3 regions of the Streptomyces sp. NPDC048411 genome follow, and region 1 is predicted to be linked to each of the others. Evidence: predicted binding sites of a transcription regulator. Region 1 holds the regulator's gene; each other region holds the start of a gene.
The links. Region 1 encodes HrcA, which represses chaperone genes, less so after heat shock. Its sites were predicted from a motif close to TTNGCACTCNGNNNNNCNGAGTGCNAA; they were not measured.

Region 1 (7,768 bases):
GCCGAGGCGTAGCTGACGCGGGTGCCGTCGGTCGTCGCGTGGCGGGCGTAGAAGCCCTCGGCCTCGGTGTGCCGGCGCAGGTCGGAGCCGTCGGGGAGCGAGGAGTAGAGCGCGCCGACGCCTTCGTGGTCGGAGAGGAAGGCGAGACGGTCGCCTACCCACATCGGGCATTCGATGTTGCCGTCGAGGCCCTCGTGGATCCGTACGAAGTCCGCGACGCCGTCCGGCCCCTGGCCTTCCCCGGGTGCTTGCGCGAGCCACAACTTGCCCGCCGTGCCGCCCCGGTAACGCTTCCAGGTGGCGGCCTCGCGCCCCATGGTGGCGGAGAGCAGCAGGACCCGGCCGCCGGGTCCGTACGCGAGGGAGCCGACCGGTCCGTACGGCAGGGTCCGCGCGGGTCCGCCGTCGACCGGGACGGCCCGGGCCCAGCTTCGGCGCAGCGACACCTGCCCCTGGGTGCTGGTGACCAGGACGTCGCCCTCGGGGGTCCAGCCGCGCACGGTGGTCCGCGCGTCGCCCCAGTAGGTCAGCCGCTTCGAAGGGCCTCCGTCGACGGGGGCGAGGTGCACCTCGGGGGCGCCGTCCCGGGTGGATGTCCAGGCGACGTGGGTGCCGTCGGGCGATATGTGTGGCTGGCGGACGGGCCGGTTGTCGGCGCTGACCCGCCAGGCCCGGCCGCCGTCGAGCGGCGCCAGCCAGACATCGTCCTCGGCGGTGAAGGCGATCAATTCGCCCTGGACATGGGGGTACCGGAGATAGGCAGGCTGTGTCACATCGATCACCCTAGGCTGCGGTCGTGCTCCGGGGAACGGGGTTGGCCGGAGTCCGCCCCTCTGCCCGCGTGTCGAACCCACTCACTTGCCCTGCGGATATCCGGTCACCGTGACGGTCACCGTGACGGTCGGCCGGGCACGGCCACCACCACCGCCTTTTCCACCGCCCGTCGGCGGTGTCACGCCGCCGGTCGAGGGGGCGGCGTGACAGTTGCCGAGTACATCGGCCCGCAGGACGGTCCTGCCGCCGACCTTCCCGGTCAAGTCCCCCCGTACACAAAGCCCGCTGACCTCCTTCGTGACCTTGCCGACGAGGGTGATGTCCTTTCCGCCGACGGTCCGGCCGCGGCAGTCGACGTGCGCCACCTGCCGCACGGACGCGGAGCGCGAGGGCGAGGACGGCGTCTTACCGCCGCCCTCGACCTCGGCCGTGCAGTTCAGCCACTGCACATCGACCCCTTTGCGCTCCAGCGCCGCGGTGCCGGTCCGGTCGGTGGTCAGGGCGACGGACGCGGTGTTCAGCCCGTCGATCGGCTCGCAGGCGACGGCCCCCGCAGCCGCCGCACCGACGAGGCACAGTACGGCCGGAATGCGATGGGTCCGGCCGCGACCCCATGGACTCAATGCCCTCAATGTCCCCATACGTGGCAGGGTCCCACCACTTCCCCGCGGTGCGGTAGACCTCTTGCAGCCACACCGGACGTGTTGTATACGGCGGTTACGCCCAACGGCCGGTGCGCCCCAGCAGCAGTGCCGTCGCCGCGGTGCCCGCCGTCGAGGTGCGCAGGACGCTCCGGCCGAGCCGGCAGGTCCGGGCACCCGCCTCGGCGAAGGCCGCTAGTTCCTCGGGCGCCACACCGCCCTCGGGGCCCACGACCAGGACGATCTCGCCCCCTGCGGGCAGTCCGACGGTGGCCAGCGGCTCGCTGTCGTACCCCCGGTCCTCGTGCAGGACGGCCGCGAAGTCGGCTGTGGCCAGAAGTGCGGCAACCTGTTTGGTCGTCAGTGCGTCCGTCACCTCCGGGAATCGCACCCGGCGCGATTGCTTGCCCGCCTCGCGAGCCGTGTTGCGCCACTTCGCGAGGGCCTTGAGACCGCGGTCGCCCTTCCACTGGGTGATGCAGCGCGAAGCCTGCCACGGCACGATCGCGTCGACGCCCGTCTCCGTCATCGTCTCGACGGCGACCTCGCCGCGGTCACCCTTGGGGAGCGCCTGGACCACGGTGATGCGGGGTGTGGGACGGGGCTCCTCGTGGACCGTGCAGAGGTCCGTCACCACCAGCCGGTCCTTGCCCTCGGCGGCCCGCACGACCCCTTCCGTCCACCGGCCGTGTCCGTCCGTCAGGACGACGTCCTCACCGGCCCGCAGCCGCTTGACCGAAACGGCGTGCCGCCCCTCAGGACCGTCCAGGACGAACTCGGGCCCGGCGGGGACCTGTTCGACGACGAAGACCGGTGCGGTCACTGCGTGCTCCTTGTGCTCGGTGCCGCGTGCGCGGCGTCCAGTTCTTCGGCGAGCAGCTCGACCAGCCGGCCGGCCGGCAACTCGCGTGCCATGCGGTGGCCCTGGCCCGCCCACAGGGCCATGCCCTGCGCATCCCCGGCCCTGGCCGCGGCCTTGCGCAGCCCGCTGGTGACATGGTGCACCTGCGGGTAGGCGGCGGGGGCGTACGGACCGTGCTCGCGCACGAAGCGGTTGACGAGGCCGCGGGCGGGGCGTCCGGAGAACGCCCGGGTCAGGGCCGTCCGTACGAACAGCGGGTTGGTCAGCGCCTGCTTGTGCAGCAGATGGGCGCCGGACTCGGGACAGACCAGGAATGCCGTGCCGAGCTGCGCCGCCTCCGCGCCCGCCGCGACGACCGCCGCGATCTGGGAGCCGCGCATGATGCCGCCGGACGCGATGAGCGGCAGCTGGACGGTCTCACGGACCTGGGCCACCAGGGAGAGCAGCCCGATGCCGGTGTCGTCGGTCTGCGGGTCGTCGCGGTGGGTGGACCGATGGCCGCCCGCCTCGACGCCCTGGACACAGATCGCGTCGGCGCCCGCCCACTGGGCGGCCTGGGCCTCCTCGGGCGAGGTGACCGTTACGACGGTGTACGTACCGACTCCGGCGAGCGCGTCGAGGGCGTCGCGGGTGGGGCAGCCGAACGTGAAGGAGACCACCGGAACGGGGTCCTCCAGGAGAATCGCGAGTTTGGCCTCGTAGCCATCGTCACCACTGGAGTCCGGGTCACCGAGCGGGGTCTCGTACCAGGCGGCCTCACCGGCGAGCTGGTGCCGGTACACCTCGACGGCGCTCGGGTCGGCGAGGTTCGGCTGCGGCATGAAGAGGTTGACGCCGAACGGCTGACCGGTCATTCCGCGCAGCTGTTTGATCTCGTTGTACATGCCGTCCGCTGTCTTGTACCCGGCGGCCAGGAAGCCGAGCCCACCGGCTTCGGCAACGGCCGACACGAGCTGCGGACAGGACACACCGCCCGCCATGGGGGCCTGCACGATCGGATACCGGCAGAGATCGGTCAACGCAGATGACATGACCGCATCGTGTCACGTTCGGTGCACCCTGCCGAATCAGCCACGGCATGGCCGGAGCGGTATACGCGGAACGCCGTAGCGCCCGCCGGTCCGGGGACGGGCGGGCGCTACGGCGCAAGGGAACAGCGGGGTACGGACGGTCCTCAGCGGCCGTTGAACGCATCCTTCAGGCGGGAGAAGAGTCCCTGTTGCCCTGGCTGGAACTGACCGGTGGGCCGCTCCTCGCCACGCAGCTTCGCGAGCTCCCGCAGCAGTCGCTCCTGCTCCGGGTCCAGCTTCGACGGGGTCGTCACCTCGACGTGCACGATCAGGTCGCCGCGCCCGCCGCCCCGCAGATGCGTGATGCCGCGGCCATGCAGCGGGACCGACTGGCCGGACTGGGTGCCCGGCCGGATGTCGACCTCCTCCAGGCCGTCGAGCGTCTCCAGCGGCACCTTCGTGCCGAGCGCGCCCGCCGTCATGGGGATGGTGACCGTGCAGTGCATGTCGTCGCCGCGGCGCTGGAACACCGGGTGCGGCAGCTCATGGATCTCGACGTACAGGTCGCCGGCCGGGCCGCCGCCGGGGCCGACCTCGCCCTCGCCCGCGAGCTGGATGCGGGTGCCGTTGTCGACACCGGCGGGGATCTTCACGGTGAGCGTGCGCCGCGAACGGATGCGGCCGTCACCGGCACACTCCGGGCACGGGGTCGGCACGACCGTACCGAAGCCCTGGCACTGCGGGCAGGGCCGTGAGGTCATGACCTGACCGAGGAACGACCGGGTGACCTGGGAGACCTCGCCGCGGCCGCGGCACATGTCACAGGTCTGGGCGGAGGTGCCGGGTGCGGCGCCCTCGCCACTGCAGGTCGTACAGACGACGGCCGTGTCGACCTGGATGTCCTTGGTGGTACCGAACGCCGCTTCGGCGAGATCGATCTCCAGCCGGATCATCGCGTCCTGGCCGCGCCGGGTGCGCGACCGCGGTCCGCGCTGCGACGCCGTGCCGAAGAACGCGTCCATGATGTCGGAGAAGTTGCCGAAGCCACCCTGTCCGAATCCGCCCGCGCCACCGCCGCCGGAGGCGGACAGCGGGTCGCCGCCGAGGTCGTAGACCTGCTTCTTCTGCGGGTCCGACAACACCTCGTAGGCGGCGTTGATCTCCTTGAACCGCTCCTGGGTCTTCGGATCGGGGTTGACGTCCGGATGCAGCTCGCGTGCGAGCCGCCGGAAGGCCTTCTTGATCTCGTCCTGAGAGGAGTCGCGGCGCACGCCGAGAACGGCGTAGTAGTCGGTGGCCACTTACGACTCCGCCAGGATCTGTCCGACGTAACGTGCCACTGCGCGTACCGCTCCCATCGTTCCGGGGTAGTCCATGCGGGTCGGTCCGACCACGCCGAGTTTGGCGACTGCCTCGTCGCCCGAACCGTAGCCGACCGCGACGACGGACGTGGAGTTGAGCCCCTCGTGGGCGTTCTCGTGCCCGATACGTACGGTCATGCCCGAGTCCTTGGCCTCGCCGAGCAGCTTCAGCAGCACGACCTGCTCCTCCAGCGCCTCCAGCACCGGCCGGATCATCAGAGGGAAGTCGTGCCCGAAGCGGGTGAGGTTGGAGGTGCCGCCGATCATCAGCCGCTCCTCCGTCTCCTCGACAAGGGTTTCGAGCAGGGTGGAGAGCACGGTGGACACGGTTCCCCGGTCCTCGCTCTCGAAGGATTCCGGCAGGTCCTGCACCAGTTGCGGGACGTCCGAGAACCGGCGCCCCACGACCCGGCTGTTGAGCCGGGCCCGCAGATCGGCAAGAGAGGTCTCACCGAACGGCGCGGGACAGTCGATCATGCGCTGTTCGACTCGGCCGGTGTCCGTGATCAGCACGAGCATCAGCCGGGCGGGCGCCAGCGACAGCAGTTCCACATGCCGAACCGTGGACCGGGTCAGTGAGGGGTACTGCACGACGGCGACCTGCCGGGTCAACTGCGCGAGCAGCCGTACGGTGCGGCCCACGACATCGTCGAGGTCGACCGCGCCGTCGAGGAAGTTCTGGATGGCCCTGCGCTCCGGCGACGACAGGGGCTTGACCCCCGCGAGCTTGTCGACGAAGAGCCGGTAGCCCTTGTCCGTCGGGATGCGACCCGCGCTGGTGTGGGGCTGGGCGATGAAACCCTCGTCCTCGAGCACAGCCATGTCGTTACGGACGGTGGCCGGGGAGACCCCCAGCTTGTGCCGCTCGGTGAGCGCCTTGGAGCCGACCGGCTCCTCGGTGCCGACATAGTCCTGGACGATGGCGCGCAGCACCTCGAGTCTGCGTTCGCTGAGCATGGCGCACACCTCCAGCTGTGTTTCCTCGGCGGTTCTGGTGGATCTCCGGTGATTCCTGGCACTCGATGCGTACGAGTGCCAGCGACCCCCGCCAGTGTACGGCGGTCGGGTGGGGCCCTAGCAAGGGCGACCGGCCACGCCACCCCGAGACTGCGCAGGTCGTTGCCGATAGCGTCTCCGCATGGACGCGTCTTGGGAAGAGTTCGGCTGGGAGCGACTGGGCAACGGTGTGGGCCGCCGGAGGCTCCCCGGGTGGGATGCCACGGTCGCACTGGTGGTCGGAGCGGAGGCAGCCCTGCTCTTCGACACGGGATCGACGCTGCGCGAAGGTGTGGAGATACGGACCCAGGTGCAGGCCATGACCGGCCGGAGGGTGACGCATATCGCACTCAGCCACCCTCATTTCGACCATGTGCTCGGCACCGCGGCATTCGCCGGGGCGGAGGTGTACGGCGCGATCGGTACGGCCGCTCTCCTCACCAACGGTGCGGACGAGCTGTACGCCGACGCGGTACGCCACGGGGTGTCCGAGGAGGACGCGGCGCAGGCGGCGGACGTCCTGGTGGCGCCGCATCACCAGGTGTGCGGCGAATGGACGCTCGACCTGGGCGGCGGCCGTCAGGTACTGCTGGCGAACGTGGGCCCTGCCCACAGCGGCCACGACCTCGTCGCCCTCGTGCCCGACTCCCCGGCCGTGGTCCTCTGCGGCGACCTGGTCGAGGAATCGGGCGAACCGCAGGCGGGCCCGGACGCGATCCCGTCGCGCTGGCCGGCCGCGCTGGACCGGCTGCTGGCACTGGGCGGCGAGGACGCGGTGTATGTGCCGGGGCACGGGGCCGTCGTGGACGCGGCGTTCGTACGGGCCCAACGTGACCGGCTGTCCGCCGCCTTCGGCGTGTCGTGACCGGTTTCCTCCTATCGTCGTCCGATGCGCAGCTACCACCCGGACCTGACCCCGCCCTGGAAGAAGTCCGCCCCCGTGCCCGAGGTCCCCGCCGAGCCCGATCTGGTCGTGGAGGAGGTCTCCACCGGCTTCTGCGGTGCGGTGATCCGCTGCGAGAAGACGGCGCAGGGCCCGACGGTGACTCTGGAGGACCGTTTCGGCAAGCACCGGGTGTTCCCGATGGAAGCGCGCGGCTTCCTCCTGGAGGGCCGCGTCATCACTCTCGTACGCCCCTCGGCGACCGGCCCGGCCCGTCCCGCCCGCACGGCCTCCGGTTCCGTGGCGGTCCCCGGGGCGCGGGCCCGGGTGGCGCGGGCGGGCCGGATCTACGTGGAGGGCCGGCACGACGCGGAGTTGGTCGAACGGGTCTGGGGTGACGACCTGCGCATCGAGGGTGTGGTGGTGGAGTACCTGGAAGGCATCGACGACCTCCCGTCCATCGTCCGCTCGTTCGCCCCCGGCCCGGATGCGCGACTGGGCGTCCTGGTCGACCACTTGGTCCCCGGCTCCAAGGAGTCGAGAATCGCGGCCGAGGTCACCGACGCGAACGTGCTGGTGGTGGGCCACCCGTACATCGACATCTGGGAGGCGGTGAAGCCGGCGTCGGTGGGCATCGGCTCCTGGCCGATGGTGCCCCGCGGCCTGGACTGGAAGACGGGCGTGTGCCGGTCACTGGGCTGGCCGGAGAACACGGGCGCGGCGTGGCAGCGCATCCTGTCGACGGTCCGCTCGTACAAGGATCTGGAGCCGGCACTGCTGGGCTCGGTTGAACACCTGATCGACTTCGTGACAGCTCCGGCGTAGCGCCCCTCCCGGCAAGCCTTGCCTGTCACGGCACAGGTTCGCCGTTCAGCCTGTCCAGCGACCGAGGTCCGGGGGCCCGGGGTTCCAGGGGCCCGAAGATGGAGCCTCCGGTTCCGGGAAAGGGGGCGGGCGGGGGTACAGGCCCGCCGCCGGCTCACCCAGTACCCCCGCGCCTGTCAGTCCACCAGGTCCCTGACCACCGCATCCGCGAGCAACCGCCCGCGCAGAGTCAGCACCGCCCGCCCCGCCGCATAAGGCGCCGCCTCCAGCAGCCCGTCCTCCACCGCGCGCCCCGCCGCTGCCAGTCCGGTGGGCGCCAGCAGCGACAGCGGACATCCGTCGACCAGCCGCAGCTCCAGCAGAATCCGCTCGACCCGCCGGTCCTCCGCCGACAGGATCTCCCGTCCCGCGCCCGG
Region 2 (7,768 bases), on a different contig from region 1:
CCGGGAGAATGCGCATACGCATGGTGATTCGAACCCCCCGGAACGAGTGTGAGGCCACTGCGTACAGCTGACAGGTAAAAGTCCCTGTGTGTGACCTGTGCTGAACGTGTGGCGAGTGAGCGAAGAATAGGTCATGCCACCGACAGCATGACCGGCGCCCCCACCACCGACGTCCGGTGGGCCCGCGCGCCAATGAGGGCTGTCGGTGGGCATGTTCAGGACCGGGCATCGTCGCGATGCGGCGAGCGCTTGGCCGAAGTCGCCGGGGACGCCGTCCAAGTAGGGAAGGATGCTGACGCCGTAGCAGTTCCCGAGCCGGCACACCGTCTCGCCGCGAACGCTCGGCAGCGGAGCCACGACGAAGTCCGGGCCCTGCTGCTCGCGCAGGGCCGACGCAGTGTCCATGGCAAGGACATAGTCCGGTCGGTCTTCGCCCCCGAATGGCGCGAGCTGCACGAACAGAGGGTGACGCCCCCTCAGAGCCAGCCGTGACGGCTCGCCTGGACGCCGAGCTGGAAGCGGGTCTGCGCGCCGAGCACCTCCTGGAGGCGGGTGATGCGGCGGGCCACCGTCCGCTCGCTGACGCCGAGTTCGCGGGCGATCGAATCGTCGGTCAGGCCACCGCTGAGAAAGGTGAGGAGTTGCCGGTTCTCGGCGGTGGCAGTTGTGGCGATGTCGTTCGGTGTGTCGACGGCGGAGGGCAGCGGGACGGCGATCTGCCAGAACGACTCGAACACGCCGATGAGCGCGTCGAGGAGGTCCGATCGCTGCACGACAATATGGTGACGACGGTCCCAATTACTCGCAGGGGGACACACGAGGGCAAAGCGGTCGTCACAAATGCCCATGTTCAGCGGGATGTCGGGAAAGACACGCGCTCGCTCACCGAGGTCGATGGAGGTCTGGACGCCCTCCCGGCCGGGCCTGTCGCGCAGCACCTGGGCCCCGTAGACGACCGAGCACTTGACGCCGCGCGTCAGCGCATCCCGAAAACCGGGGGCCAGCATGTTGGGTTGCGCCGATCGGCCGGTGAAGCCGATGGTCAGACAGCGGAGCTGCTCGGTGGCCTCGTCGTAGAGCCGCCGGACGAGTGCGCTGCGAGCCGCCTGCGTCCGGGCGATTTCGATGTAGCTGGCCCCTTCGATGTGGTGGTCGCGCCAGAAGCGAGACAGCTCCTCAACGCCGTTGCGCAGCGCGGCGAGTTCCTTGGTGCGGCTTTCCACCACGGGGTCGAGCGCGGCACGTGGGGGGTGAGCGACAAGCCGTGCGTCGTCCCGTTCCACCAGGCCGAGGCCGGTCAGTTCGTCGACCGCCGTGCTCATGGCGTGCGAGGCCACGCGCAGGGCGCCCGCCAGTTCAGCCGGGGCCATCGGGCCTCGCTCGACGAGGGTGAGGTAGACGTCCTCGGCCGTTGTGCTGATACCTATGCCATGCATTGAATGCATATGCCAATTATCACATGCGGGGACCGGACGAGGTGAGTGCCGTCGGACACAGTGCTCTGCGTGTGTCAGCACGGCAGGTGCGATGGTTCCGGTGATCTCCAAGGGTGCGCGGCCTGTCAGGTTTCTGCCATGCCGGATTCGGACAACACCAACTCTTCACCGGCGCGCCACTTCCTCGCAGACTCTGCGTACGACACAGCTGACCGCCCCTCACTCCGCAGGGACACCCCCGCGCGTCGGCTCGAACGCACACGAAGGAGTTCTCCGTGAAGAAGACCCTGGCCTGGGCTGTCACCGTTGGGATCGCAGCCACCTGCACGCTCGGTGCCGCCCTGCCGGCCGCGGCCGCGGACGACACGACGTCCGCCGCCGTCACGTCCGCCGCCTCCTCCGGCTCCGCGTTCGACACCTCCCGCCTCTCCCCGGAGGCGAAGGCCCTCGCCGACAAGATCCTGGCCGCGCTGCCGGCCGGCTGGCAGCAGCGCCGCGATGCCGCCGCCGCCAAGTACGGCATCCACGACACCCAGTGGGCGGACCTCCGCGACAGCGCCATCAATCCGGGCGACTACCAGTGCGGTAGCACGGCGATGAGGGACTACTCGAGGAAGATGCTGGAAGGCGCCGACCCCGGGCTGCTCTTTGCCCTTAGCTTCTTCGGCGTGCTCGACATGCCCACCTACGACGCGCTGTTCTTCGGCAGCGAGTCGAAGTCCAACACCTTCGGCGTCAACGGCGAGTACACCAACGAGCTGACGCACGAAGGAAAGAACCTGAAGAAGTTCTGGGACATCTACTCCGACGACATCCAGCTCATGCCGATGCATGGCGGCGCGCTCTTCTCCTCCCCGGAGCGGCTGGCCCCCGTCGTGGGCCTGATGTACGGCCTCGAGGGCCAGGATGCGCAGAACGTGGCCCAGCTGTTCATCCTGTTGGTCAACGCCGATCCCGTCCTCCAGGGCGGCAACAACCCGATCTTCACCTTCAACGCGTTCGCCTTCTCCGAGAAGGGCGACCCGCAGCCGGCAGGCATCTCCGACCGCATCGTCATGGGCGACGGCATCCTGGAGGCCCTGAAGGCCGTGGGCCTCGGCGACACCGCCCCGCGCGCCATCCTCGCCCACGAGTTCGGCCACCACGTGCAGTACGAGGACAACCTCTTCGCCAACACCACGCTCACCGGGCCGGAGGCCACCCGCCGCACCGAGCTGATGGCGGACGCGTTCGGCACGTACTTCCTCACCCACTCGCGGGGCGAGGCCCTCAACGCCAAGCGGGTGCTGGGCTCCGAGAAGTCCTTCTACGAGGTCGGCGACTGCGGCTTCAAGAGCCCCGGCCACCACGGCACGCCCAACCAGCGCTTCGCGGCCTCCTCGTGGGGCGCGAGCGTGGCCGATGACGCCGCCAACCAGGGCCACATCCTGCCCTCGCTGAAGCTCGACGAGCTGTTCGAGGCGAAGCTGCCGGACATCGTGAAGCCGGACACCACGAACTGAGTGTCGTGAACGACCGGGTGGGTGCGGCTCGGCGGGCTCTGAGGCCCGCCGGGCCGCACCCGCCGCACTCGGCCCCGAGAGGCCTGCCGGAAGGGGCAGGGGTCTTGGATCAGCGGTCCCGGCACCTTCTTGCCACGCCGGATTCCGCCCGTACGAACGCTGCATCGGGACGCCGGTCCCTCGCAGACTCTGCATCCGGCACCGCCGACCGCCTCCCTCACTCCGCAGGGACACCTCCGCGCGTCGGCTCGCACACTTAGGAGTTCCCCCGTGAAGAAGACCCTTGCCTGGGCTGTCACCGCTGGGATCGCGGCCACCTGCACCCTCGGTGCCGCCCTGCCGGCCACGGCGGCGGACGCCACGACGTCCGCCGCCGTCACGTCCACCGCGTCCCCCGGCGCCGCGCTGGACACCTCCCGCCTGTCCCCGGAGGTGAAGGCCCTCGTCGACGAGATGCTGGCCAACCTGCCGGCCGACTGGCAGGAGCGCCGCGAGGCCGCCGCCGCCCAGTACGGCATCCACGAAACCCAGTGGGCGGACCTCCGCAACAGCATCATCAACCCGGGCGACCACCAGTGCGGGGACACGGCGTTCAGGGATTACGCGACCGGCCTGCGGACAGGCATCCAGGATCAGGACCTGCGCGACTGGCTCGACGTCTTCGGCGTGTTCGACATACCGACCTATGACGCGCTGTACTTCGGCAGCGAGTCGAAGTCCAACACCTTCGGCGTCAACGGCGAGTACACCAACGAGCTGACGTCCGAGGGCAAGGACCTGAAGAGGTTCTGGGACATCAACTCCGACGACATCCAGCTCGTGCCGATGCACGGCCGCGAGGTCTTCTCCTCCCCGCAGCGGGTGGCCCGCGTTCTCTCACTGATGTTCGGGATCAAGAACGAGCCGGTGGTGCAGAGACTGGCCCAGTTCGTCATCAGCCTCGTCAACGCCGACCCCGTCCTCCAGGGCGGCGACAACCCGCTCTTCACCTTCAACGCGTTCGCCTTCTCCGAGAAGGGCGACCCGAACCCGGCAGGCATCTCCGACCGCATCGTCATGGGTGACGGCATCCTTCAGGCACTGAACGTGCTGGGCCTGGGCGACAACGGTCCGCGTTCCGTCCTCGCCCACGAGTTCGGCCACCACGTCCAGTACGAGGACAGCCTCTTCGCCAACACCACGCTCACCGGGCCGGAGGCCACCCGCCGCACCGAGCTGATGGCGGACGGTTTCGGCACGTACTTCCTCACCCACTCGCGCGGTGAGGCCCTCAACGCCAAGCGGGTGCTGGACACCGAGAAGTCCTTCTACCAGGTCGGCGACTGCAGCTTCGACAGCCCCGGCCACCACGGCACGCCCAACCAGCGCTTCGCGGCCTCCTCGTGGGGCGCGAGCGTGGCCAATAACGCCGCCAACCAGGGCCACATCCTGCCCTCGCTGAAGCTCGACAAGCTGTTCGAGGCGAAGCTGCCGGACATCGTGAAGCCGGACGCCACGAACTGAATCCTCTGAACCGGGTGCAGCCCGGCGGGCCCTGACGCCTGCCCGGCTGCACCCTTCCACCCAAGACCAGTCCGGGCTACAGTGCCCTGCCCCAAACCGGCGAGCATCAGCCGGGAAACGCTCCCCCGGACACTGCGCCATCACGTACTGAACAGCTTGATCACGCGCACGGTGACCCCGTCCGTACCGTTCCGCGTGGCCTGTGCCCCGACGCCGCGCGGCGAGGACCCGGCCCTGCCGGTGCGGGAGACCGAGGGGCGGGTGGAGCAGCAGCAAGCCCGCCGCACCGGCGGCCGACGAGGTGGGCGCTGGGCCAACTGGCCCCGGGGGCCGACGTACGGGCACTTACCGATCCGTCAGGATCAGAAGTCCATGTCACCGCCCGGCATGCCGCCCGGAGCGGCCACGGCGGCCTTTGACGGCGATCTGTTTGAGCGAGGCCTCCAGCGCCGGCTCGACGGCGTTGGCGCCGGTCGCCTCGTCACCCGAGAGCGCCGGCTTCTCGAAGACGGCGGAAGCCTGCAGCAGCGCCGCGCCACCACAAACACCGAGACCACGCCCCCACATGCGGGTGCGGTATTAAGCTGACTGACGCATGGACAAATCCCGACATAAGGAGATATTCGCCATGGCCAAGCGAGGCAACAAGCGACGCGGTCGCAAGAAGAAGAAGGCGAACCACGGCAAGCGCCCCAACGCCTGAACGCACCAGCGCCGGACATGACGTCGGCCCCCGGGACCAACTGGTCCCGGGGGCCGACGTACAGGCACTTACCGATCCGTCAGGATCAGAAGTCCATGTCACCGCCCGGCATGCCGCCCGGAGCGGCCGCAGCGGCCTTCTCCGGCTTGTCGGCGATGACGGCCTCGGTGGTCAGGAACAGCGCGGCGATCGACGCGGCGTTCTGCAGAGCGGAGCGCGTGACCTTCGCCGGGTCGAGAATGCCCTCGGCGATCATGTCGACGTACTCGCCGGTCGCGGCGTTCAGACCGTGGCCGACGGCCAGGTTGCGCACCTTCTCGACGACGACGCCACCCTCGAGACCACCGTTGACGGCGATCTGCTTGAGCGGGGCCTCCAGCGCCAGCTTGACGGCGTTGGCGCCGGTCGCCTCGTCACCCGAGAGCTCCAGCTTCTCGAAGACGGCGGAAGCCTGCAGCAGCGCGACGCCACCACCGGCGACGATGCCCTCCTCGACGGCCGCCTTCGCGTTGCGAACGGCGTCCTCGATGCGGTGCTTGCGCTCCTTGAGCTCGACCTCGGTCGCGGCACCGGCCTTGATGACGGCCACGCCGCCGGCCAGCTTCGCTAGGCGCTCCTGAAGCTTCTCGCGGTCGTAGTCCGAGTCGGAGTTCTCGATCTCGGCACGGATCTGGTTGACGCGACCCTGAACCTGGTCGGTGTCACCGGCGCCGTCGACGATCGTCGTCTCGTCCTTGGTGATGACGACCTTGCGGGCACGGCCCAGCAGGTCCAGGCCGGCGTTCTCCAGCTTGAGACCGACCTCCTCGGAGATGACGGTGCCACCGGTGAGGATGGCGATGTCGCCGAGCATGGCCTTGCGGCGGTCACCGAAGCCCGGGGCCTTGACGGCGACGGACTTGAAGGTGCCACGGATCTTGTTGACGACCAGGGTCGACAGGGCCTCGCCCTCGACGTCCTCGGCGATGATCAGCAGCGGCTTGCCGGACTGCATGACCTTCTCCAGCAGCGGAAGGAGGTCCTTCACGTTGCTGACCTTGGAGTTGACGATCAGGATGTACGGGTCGTCCAGGGACGACTCCATGCGCTCCATGTCGGTGGCGAAGTACGCCGAGATGTAGCCCTTGTCGAAGCGCATACCCTCGGTGAGCTCCAGCTCCAGACCGAAGGTCTGGGACTCCTCGACGGTGATGACGCCTTCCTTGCCGACCTTGTCCATCGCCTCGGCGATGAGCTCGCCGATCTGGGTGTCGGCGGCGGAGATGGAGGCCGTGGAAGCGATCTGCTCCTTGGTCTCCACGTCCTTGGCCTGCTCCAGCAGAGCGGCGGAGACGGCCTCGACGGCCTTCTCGATGCCCCGCTTGAGGGCCATCGGGTTCGCACCCGCGGCGACGTTGCGGAGGCCCTCACGGACGAGTGCCTGGGCGAGAACGGTGGCGGTGGTCGTACCGTCGCCGGCGACGTCGTCCGTCTTCTTGGCGACTTCCTTGACCAGCTCTGCGCCGATCTTCTCGTACGGGTCCTCGAGCTCGATCTCCTTGGCGATGGAGACACCATCGTTGGTGATCGTGGGTGCGCCCCACTTCTTCTCAAGGACAACGTTCCGGCCCTTGGGGCCGAGGGTCACCTTGACGGCGTCGGCGAGCTGGTTCATCCCGCGCTCGAGGCCGCGCCGCGCTTCCTCGTCGAACGCGATGATCTTGGCCATGTGAAGTGGTCCTCCCGGACAGGGGTGGATTGCTCCGGACCGTGTGGCGCCCGCGACGGACGGCCTGCGTGCCTGACGGTTCCTTGCCCCGCCGGGCCTGCGGGCCTCACCGACCCGGTCCTTCTGTCACTCTCAACGTCAGAGTGCTAACGCCCAATGATTAGCACTCGACCCCTTCGAGTGCAAGCGCCCCTTCGAGTTCGCGGATGGCGTCGGGCAGCTGCGGCACGGTCGCGGGCGGGCTCCGGGACGCACGAAGGGCCCGTACCCCCGGAGGTACGGGCCCTTCGTGCGTGAGTAGTGTCGTTGGCCGACCGCGTCGAGCTCAGCCGACGGCGAGCTTGACCATGTCCGCCTGCGGCCCCTTCTGGCCCTGCGAGATTTCGAATTCAACTCGCTGACCCTCTTCGAGGGTGCGGTACCCGTCCATCTGGATCGCACTGTAGTGGACGAAAACATCCGCACCACCGTCGACCGCGATGAAGCCGTACCCCTTCTCCGCGTTGAACCACTTGACGGTGCCCTGAGCCATGCCTAACTCCCCTATTACTGGCCCTTGCACAGGACCGCACTTCGCGGACCCGGGTCAGAACTCACCCTCCGACAGGAGAGGGTGCGTGCGCCGGAACGCGTCGACCGCGGCTGAATGTATCTGTCCAACTGCCCTCTGCAACAGGTCAATCGGACGAGAATTCTGGGCAGCACCGATCGCCCGAATATGAGGAATTTACGCGATTCCAGGGCAAGTCGGGCCGGACAAAGGCCACTTACGGCGCAAGGAGTTCGAACACTTTGGCTGCATCTTGTCGCGAGCGGGCGCATTCTCATATGCGGTCGGCACGGGCAGCGGAGGGGACTTCCCCACTGTACCGCGCTCAACCATGCAGAATTGCCCCCTCCGCTTAGCTCGCAGAGG
Region 3 (7,768 bases), on a different contig from region 1:
CCGGTCATCAGCGCCATGGAGTCCGGCGGTATCGGCTTCGACTTCTTCTCCCCCGAGGGCGCGCTCCCGTCCGTTGTCAACATCGCCCTGTGGGAGTGGCTCGGCTACAACATGGTGATCTTCTACGCGGCGCTGCAGGCCATCGACCGGTCCGTGCTCGAAGCGGCCACGGTCGACGGGGCGGGCGCCTGGCGCATCGCGCTGAGCATCAAGGTGCCACTGATCCGCGCCTCCGTCGTGATGGTCGCCCTGTTCACGGTCATCGGCTCGCTGCAGCTGTTCACCGAACCGCTGATCCTCAACAAGGGCACCGGATCCGCCGTCTCCTCCACCTGGACGCCGAACATGTACGCGTACACCGCGGCCTTCGAACGCAACGACTACGGCCTCGCGGCCGCGGCCTCCCTCCTGCTGGCCCTCACCGCCGCGCTGCTGTCCTTCGTCGTCACCCGCTTCACCGGCCGGAAGAGCAGGAAGGCATGAACTCCTCAGCTCCGAAGAGCCGTTGGATGTCCAGGACGGCGGTCAACGGTTTCCTGGTCCTCGCGGTCGTCTACATGCTCTTCCCCCTCGTCTGGCTGGTCACCGCCGCCACCAAGGACACCGGTGATCTGCTCGCGGGCAACGCGTTCTCCTTCGACGGCTTCAACCTCGGCGAGAACCTGTCGAACCTCGCCGCCTACGGCGACGGCATCTACTTCCGCTGGTACCTCAACAGCCTCCTCTACGCGGGCGGCGGCGCCATCGTCTGCTCGCTGATCTGTGTCGCCGCGGGGTACGCATTCGACACGTACGAATTCCGGGGCAAGGAGACGCTGTTCGGCCTGGTGCTGATGGGTGTACTGGTCCCGACCACGGCGCTCGCCCTGCCGATGTATCTCCTGGCGTCCAGGACCGGCCTGGTCAACACCTACTGGTCCGTGCTGATCCCAGTCCTCGTCAACCCGTTCGGGGTCTACCTCGCCCGGGTGTTCTCCGCCGGTTACATCCCGAACGAGGCGCTGGAGGCCGCCCGTATCGACGGAGCCGGCGAGTTGCGCGTCTTCTGGTCGATCGGGCTGCGCATGGTCATGCCGGGCTTCGTGACCATCTTCCTCTTCCAGTTCACCGCGATCTGGAACAACTTCTTCCTCCCCCTCGTGATGCTGTCGGACCGCAAGCTGTTCCCGCTGAGCCTCGGTCTGTACTCCTGGAACACCAACACCCACGGCGAGCCGAGCTTCTATCCCCTCGTCGTCACCGGATCCCTCCTCGCCGTGATCCCCCTGATCGTCGCCTTCGTCTCCCTGCAGCGGCACTGGAAGGCAGGGTTGACCGCCGGAAGCGTCAAGTGACCGTCACCCGCCCCTTGAGAGCCCTTTGAGGAGTCCGAGTTCCACCATGCACCACGCCACTGACAACCGGCCGAAAGCCCTGCTGGCGATGGGCCCCGGCATCGCCGACCGGCTCCTCGCCGACCGCCACCGCACGCGACTGGCCGCCCTCACCCGTACGGATCCCCGCTTCGTCGCCCACGACCTGGCCGACCCGACACCGGAGACGGCCGCCGCGCTCGCTGAGGCCGATGTGCTGTTGACCTGCTGGGGTGCGACACCGCTGACCGCCGAGGTGCTGGAGCGCGCGCCGCGGCTACGGGCGGTGGTGCACGCGGCCGGTTCCGTGAAGCACCACATCACGGACGCCTGCTGGGAACGCGGGATCGCCGTCACCTCGGCGGCCTCTGCCAATGCGCTGCCCGTCGCCGAGTTCACCCTTGCCGCGATCCTGTTCGCGGGCAAGCGGGTGCTGCAGACCGCGCAGCGTTACGCCGCCCTGCGCACCGGCCATGACTGGCTCCAAGAGCTCGCCGGCTCCGGCAACTACCGTCGTACGGTCGGCATCATCGGCGCATCCCGCATCGGCCGAAGGGTGATCGAGCTGCTGCACCCCTTCGACCTGGACGTCCTGCTGTACGACCCGTACGTCGACGCGGCGGAGGCGGCCCGGCTGGGCGTACGGCTCGCGGCGCTGGACGAGCTGTGCGCAGGCAGTTCCGTCGTCTCCGTGCATGCGCCGCAGCTGCCGGAGACGCGCCATCTGATCGGCGCGGCGCAGCTGGCGGCGATGGCGACGGGCACGACGCTGATCAACACGGCTCGCGGGTCGCTGATCGACGAGGACGCCTTGCTTCCCCAGCTGCGGAGCGGGCGGCTGCACGCGGTGCTGGATGTGACGGATCCCGAACTTCCGCCCGCGCTCTCGCCGTTGTACGAGCTGCCGAATGTGCTGCTCACTCCGCACATCGCGGGCTCGCTGGGCGACGAGCTGCACCGGATGGCCGACCAGGCACTCGACGAGATGGAGCGGTTCGCGTCCGGTCTGCCCTTCGCGGACCCCGTGCACGCCGGAAGCCTGCGGCACTCGGCCTGAGAGCCTGTCGGGTGACCTCTGCCCCACCCATGTGCGCGGCCTCTAAACTGGAAGGATCCCATCCGGACCGCAGGACCGGGAGACGCCATGAGATTCGTACAAGTAATCGACTGCAAGACCGAGCGGTTCGACGACATGGACCGCCTCATGGACGAATGGGTCGCACAGACCAAGGGCACCCGGACGGCCACGCACAGCCTCATCGGCAAGGACCGCTCCGACGGGTCCCACTACGTCGAGATCGTCGAATTCCCTTCGTACGAAGATGCGATGGCGAACTCGAAGCTGCCGGAGACCGACCAGATCTTCCAGGAGCTGGTGGCGCTCTGCGACGGGATGCCCACCTTCATCGACCTCGATGTGGTCCGTGACGAACAGTTGAACCAGACACTGTCGCGCCGGTTCTTCCACGAGATCGCTGTCGGGGGCAACCTCGAAGCCATCGACGAGGTGTTCGCCCCCGACTACATCGACCACGACGTCGCGAAGGGACTGGACACGGTGATCGGGTCCGACTCCCTGAAGGACGACGTGATCGGATGGCGCGCGGCCTTCGACTTCACCTTCAGCCTGGACCGGCAGGTCTGCGAGGGTGACGATGTCGTGACGCTGTGGACCTGGACCGGCACCCACGAGGGCGACTTCATGGGGATCGCCCCCACGGGCAGGCAGTGCACCATGACGGGCACCACGATCTTCCGGTTCAAGGACGGCAGGATCCAGGAAGGCTGGTGGCACGAGGATCTCCTCGGCCTGATGCGGCAGCTCCGCGCGCTCGACTGATCCAACGGCACAGGACAGCCGAAGGCCCCCGTTCCCCTCGCTGAACAGCGGGAACGGGGGCCTTGTACGGCGGTGAGCCGAGGTGGCAGCGCGTCAGTGCGAGTGACCGTGGCCGCCGTGACCGGCTTCGGCCTCTTCCTCGGCCGGCTTCTCCACGACCAGGGTCTCGGTCGTCAGCAGCAGCGACGCGATGGACGCGGCGTTCTCCAGCGCGGAGCGGGTGACCTTGACCGGGTCGATGACGCCGGCCTTCACCAGGTCGCCGTACTCGCCCGTCGCGGCGTTGAAGCCCTGGCCCTTGTCGAGCTCGGCGACCTTCGAGGTGATGACGTAACCCTCGAGGCCGGCGTTCTCGGCGATCCAGCGCAGCGGCTCGACCGCGGCGCGGCGCACGACCGCGACACCGGTGGCCTCGTCGCCGGTCTTGTCGAGGTTGCCCTCGAGGACCTTGACGGCGTGGACCAGAGCGGAGCCACCACCGGAGACGATGCCCTCCTCGACCGCGGCGCGGGTCGCGGAGATGGCGTCCTCCAGACGGTGCTTCTTCTCCTTGAGCTCCACCTCGGTGGCGGCACCGACGCGGATCACGCACACGCCGCCGGCCAGCTTCGCGAGGCGCTCCTGGAGCTTCTCGCGGTCCCAGTCGGAGTCGGTGGCGTCGATCTCGGCCTTGATCTGGTTGACCCGGCCCTTGACGTCGCCGGGCTCGCCGCCGCCGTCCACGATGGTCGTGTCGTCCTTGGAGACGGTGACACGGCGGGCGGTGCCCAGCACGTCCAGACCGGCCTGGTCGAGCTTGAGGCCGACCTCCTCGGCGATGACGGTCGCACCGGTGAGGGTGGCGATGTCGCCGAGCATGGCCTTGCGGCGGTCACCGAAGCCCGGGGCCTTCACCGCGACGGCGTTGAAGGTGCCACGGATCTTGTTGACGACCAGGGTCGACAGGGCCTCGCCCTCGACGTCCTCGGCGATGATCAGCAGCGGCTTGGAGCCACCGGCCTGGATGACCTTCTCCAGCAGCGGGAGCAGCTCCTGGATCGAGCCGATCTTGCCCTGGTGGATCAGGATGTACGGGTCGTCGAGGACGGCCTCCATACGCTCCTGGTCGGTCACCATGTACGGGGACAGGTAACCCTTGTCGAAGGCCATGCCCTCGGTGAACTCGAGGTCCAGACCGAAGGTGTTGGACTCCTCGACGGTGATGACGCCGTCCTTGCCGACCTTGTCCATCGCGTCCGCGATGAGCTCGCCGACCTGCGAGTCCTGCGCGGAGAGCGCGGCCACGGCGGCAATGTCGGACTTGTCGTCGATCGGGCGGGCGGTCGCGAGGAGCTCCTCGGACACAGCCTTGACCGCGGCGTCGATGCCCTTCTTCAGGGCGGCCGGGGAAGCGCCCGCGGCAACGTTGCGCAGGCCCTCGCGGACGAGCGCCTGGGCCAGCACGGTGGCGGTGGTGGTGCCGTCACCCGCTACGTCGTTGGTCTTGGTCGCCACCTCCTTCACCAGCTGGGCACCGAGGTTCTCGTACGGGTCGTCGAGCTCGACCTCGCGCGCGATGGTGACACCGTCGTTGGTGATGGTGGGAGCGCCGAACTTCTTGTCGATGACGACGTTGCGGCCCTTGGGGCCGATCGTCACCTTGACCGTGTCGGCAAGCTTGTTGACGCCGCGCTCAAGGGCGCGACGGGCGTCTTCGTCGAACTTCAGAATCTTCGCCATGGGAGCTGAACTGTCCTCTCGAACGAACTGCGCCCCTGACCGCCCGGCTTGTTATCTCGCAGGGGACCAGGGGCGCAGAACGGAAGCAAACGTGTGTGAATTACTTCTCGATGATCGCGAGCACGTCGCGAGCCGAGAGGACGAGGTACTCCTCGCCGTTGTACTTCACCTCGGTGCCGCCGTACTTGCTGTACAGCACGATGTCACCGGTCTTGACGTCGAGCGGCAGGCGCTCGCCGTTCTCGAAGCGGCCCGGGCCCACGGCCAGGACGACGCCCTCCTGGGGCTTCTCCTTGGCAGTGTCCGGGATGACCAGGCCAGAGGCCGTGGTCTGCTCGGCGTCGAGCGGCTGGACCACAATGCGGTCCTCAAGCGGCTTGATGGCAACCTTGGAGCTGGTGGTCGTCACGATCCGGCCTCCCCCTTCGGAGATCTCGGGGTTAACTGCGGGGTTAACTGTCTGGGGTGGCGATCAGGTGGGTCCGTCGTCGCGGGTGCCGGACCTGCCGGTCGCACAGTACTGCTGGCACTCTCCAGTGGGGAGTGCCAGAGCTGAGACTATGACCGCGATTAGCACTCGGTCAAGCGGAGTGCCAATTCAGTCCGGTCGTGGCGTCACCGCACCGGACTGCTCCGACCGGAACGACGCACGGGGAACGAAGGGACGAACCGCACCGTTCCGTACGACGGTGGGGAGATGCCGGACGTCACGCCCCCGCGTCGGCGCCCGCGCCTTCATCCGCCGGCACCGCGACCCCGACCGCGACCCCAAGGCGCTGCCCGAGCTGTTCGAGGGCTGGGAAACCGAGACCACCCACGGCTGGTCCCGAACGGCGCGAAGCGCCCGTCCCTCCGGTGCTGCCGGGGGGACGGGCGCTTGCATAGGGTCGCTCACCCCTGGAGCTTCATGCCCTCGGGTGAGGTGAGGCCCTTGTCGGGGTGGGCACGGAACGTCGCCGTCCAGACGGTGGGCGGGCAGGACGTGCCGTTGGGGTGCCGCTCCGCCGGTCTGGCCCGGGTGCTGTCTTCGACGACCGTGTCACCGCTCTTCGCGGACGTCACGGTGAGCCGCACCGGCACGGTGGACGCACCGATGTCGTCGGGGAGTTGGACCGACAGCGAGGCGAACGGGTCGCCGGGACTGCCCGACGTCCGCTCCTCGCAGGTGCCGTCCACGCACAGCCGGATCCTCGCCGCGTCCCGGCCGCCGAAGTCGGCGGGCCGCCACACGGCGGAGACCTGCGAGTCCGCGTCGGCCCCGGTGCACGGCGTGTCCTGGCCGAGGAACGAGCATCCGGTCAGGGCCGCCGCCAGCAGCGGTGCGAGAAGGGCTCGGCGCATGTCAGGAGCACGCTACCGTGCCGGTCGGTCCAAGGCGCTGTTGGCCGGCCCGATGTCGGTGAAGTCGCGCCGCTGCGCGCGAACCGGCCCCGGGCGGGCTCGGTCCAGCCCTTCGCCGCGATCGCACCGCGCCTCGCGGCGGCACGGATCGGGCACCTCGGCTACTACCGCCGGCCGCACCCCGTCCCGGTTCCCGCTCCGCCGGACGGTCCCGACCGGTCGGGCCACCAGTGCCTCAGCGGCGGAGACAACCACGGGGGCCCGGACTCAGGCGGCCGCCCCGGCCGGCCGCAGGAGCCGACGGCCATCGGCCCCGCCTCCCCCTGATCACCCCGCACACCCTGCCGGCGCTCCGACTCCGCCGCCGGTCCCGGCCCCGGCGTCCGGTGCGGCCGGCTCACCTTCTGCGCGGCCTTCCGGCCCAACCGTTCGATCGGGTCGACCGACTGCGCGCACCCCGCCGTGGCGGTCAGGAGCGCACCGGTTGCCAGCAGTCCGGCGAGCATCCGGTGCGCCCTTCTCATACGTAGTCCTCCAGCCGGGCCGCGACGTACCCCTTGTCCGTGATGGTCCTCCGCGGCGGGCCCGCCGCCGGACTCGGAGACGCAGCCGGGCGCGGCTGCGGCGACCAGGAGTGCGGCCGGGACCACACGGCCCGGCCTGCGCCGCATGACGCCCGATCCATGCCCATATGCGGTTAAATCTTCCTTTTGTCGTACAAACTGCATGGTTTCGCATCCTGCCAGCGGCTGCTCGGCCACTGCGGCCGACACCTCCGCCCGGCCCGCATGGTCCCCCGGCTGGCTCACAATGGGCCGGTGAACGCCTTCGATCCGACCGACCCGACCGACCCGCTCGCCGCCTTCATGGCCCTGCGCACACCCGAGGGCGCGGCACTCCTCGCCGAGCTGCGGGCCTACGACCCCTCCCAGGAGCTCGCCACCGCCACCCGGCTGCGCCGCAGCCATCCGACCCAGCTGGTGTCGGCGGCGCTGGGGCAGGCGCGGCTGCGGCAGCGGGCGGTGGCGAAGTTCGGCGCCGAGGACGCGTACCGGATGTTCTTCACACCGAACGGCGTCGAGCAGGCGACCCGCACCTCGGTCGCCACCTACCGCGCCCGGCGCTTCGCCGAAGCGGGCGTGCGCAGCGTCGCCGACCTCTGCTGCGGGATCGGCGGTGACGCCCTCGCCCTCGCCCGCGCGGGCATCTCCGTCCTCGCCGTGGACCGCGACCCGCTGACCGCCGAGGTGGCCCGCGCCAATGCCGCCGCACTCGGTCTCGACACCCTGATCGAGGTGCGCTGCGCCGATGTCACCGAGGTCGACACGTCTGCGTACGACGCGGTCTTCGTCGACCCGGCCCGGCGCGGCGGGCGCGGCAGGATCTTCGACCCCGAGGCGTACTCGCCGCCGCTCTCCTGGGCGACCGGCGCCGCGCTGGCGGCCCCCCGCGCCGCGCTGAAGATCGCCCCCGGCATCCCGCACGAGGCGATCCCGGCACAGGCGGAGGCGGAGTG

Region 2: the regulator HrcA is predicted to act here: its motif matches at 7,013-7,039, upstream of groL (chaperonin GroEL).
Region 3: the regulator HrcA is predicted to act here: its motif matches at 5,482-5,508, upstream of groES (co-chaperone GroES).

Annotation. Positions count from the first base shown of each region.
Region 1 is NZ_JBEZKL010000018.1:76,337-84,104, reverse strand. It holds gene AB0915_RS09910 (PDZ domain-containing protein) at 1-773, opposite strand, end outside; gene AB0915_RS09905 (hypothetical protein) at 855-1,397, opposite strand; gene AB0915_RS09900 (16S rRNA (uracil(1498)-N(3))-methyltransferase) at 1,492-2,238, opposite strand; gene AB0915_RS09895 (nitronate monooxygenase) at 2,235-3,308, opposite strand; gene dnaJ (molecular chaperone DnaJ) at 3,452-4,588, opposite strand; gene hrcA (heat-inducible transcriptional repressor HrcA) at 4,589-5,605, opposite strand; gene AB0915_RS09880 (MBL fold metallo-hydrolase) at 5,787-6,509, shown strand; gene AB0915_RS09875 (DUF3097 domain-containing protein) at 6,534-7,352, shown strand; gene hemW (radical SAM family heme chaperone HemW) at 7,529-7,768, opposite strand, start outside.
Region 2 is NZ_JBEZKL010000087.1:22,880-30,647, forward strand. It holds gene AB0915_RS26265 (Ig-like domain repeat protein) at 1-22, opposite strand, end outside; gene AB0915_RS26270 (LuxR C-terminal-related transcriptional regulator) at 477-1,445, opposite strand; gene AB0915_RS26275 (hypothetical protein) at 1,712-2,938, shown strand; gene AB0915_RS26280 (hypothetical protein) at 3,209-4,441, shown strand; gene AB0915_RS26285 (hypothetical protein) at 4,817-5,008, opposite strand; gene groL (chaperonin GroEL) at 5,230-6,852, opposite strand; gene AB0915_RS26295 (cold-shock protein) at 7,178-7,384, opposite strand.
Region 3 is NZ_JBEZKL010000139.1:766-8,533, reverse strand. It holds gene AB0915_RS32415 (sugar ABC transporter permease) at 1-483, shown strand, start outside; gene AB0915_RS32410 (carbohydrate ABC transporter permease) at 480-1,334, shown strand; gene AB0915_RS32405 (hydroxyacid dehydrogenase) at 1,381-2,409, shown strand; gene AB0915_RS32400 (ester cyclase) at 2,497-3,192, shown strand; gene groL (chaperonin GroEL) at 3,286-4,911, opposite strand; gene groES (co-chaperone GroES) at 5,012-5,320, opposite strand; gene AB0915_RS32385 (hypothetical protein) at 5,803-6,252, opposite strand; gene AB0915_RS32380 (methyltransferase domain-containing protein) at 7,119-7,768, shown strand, end outside.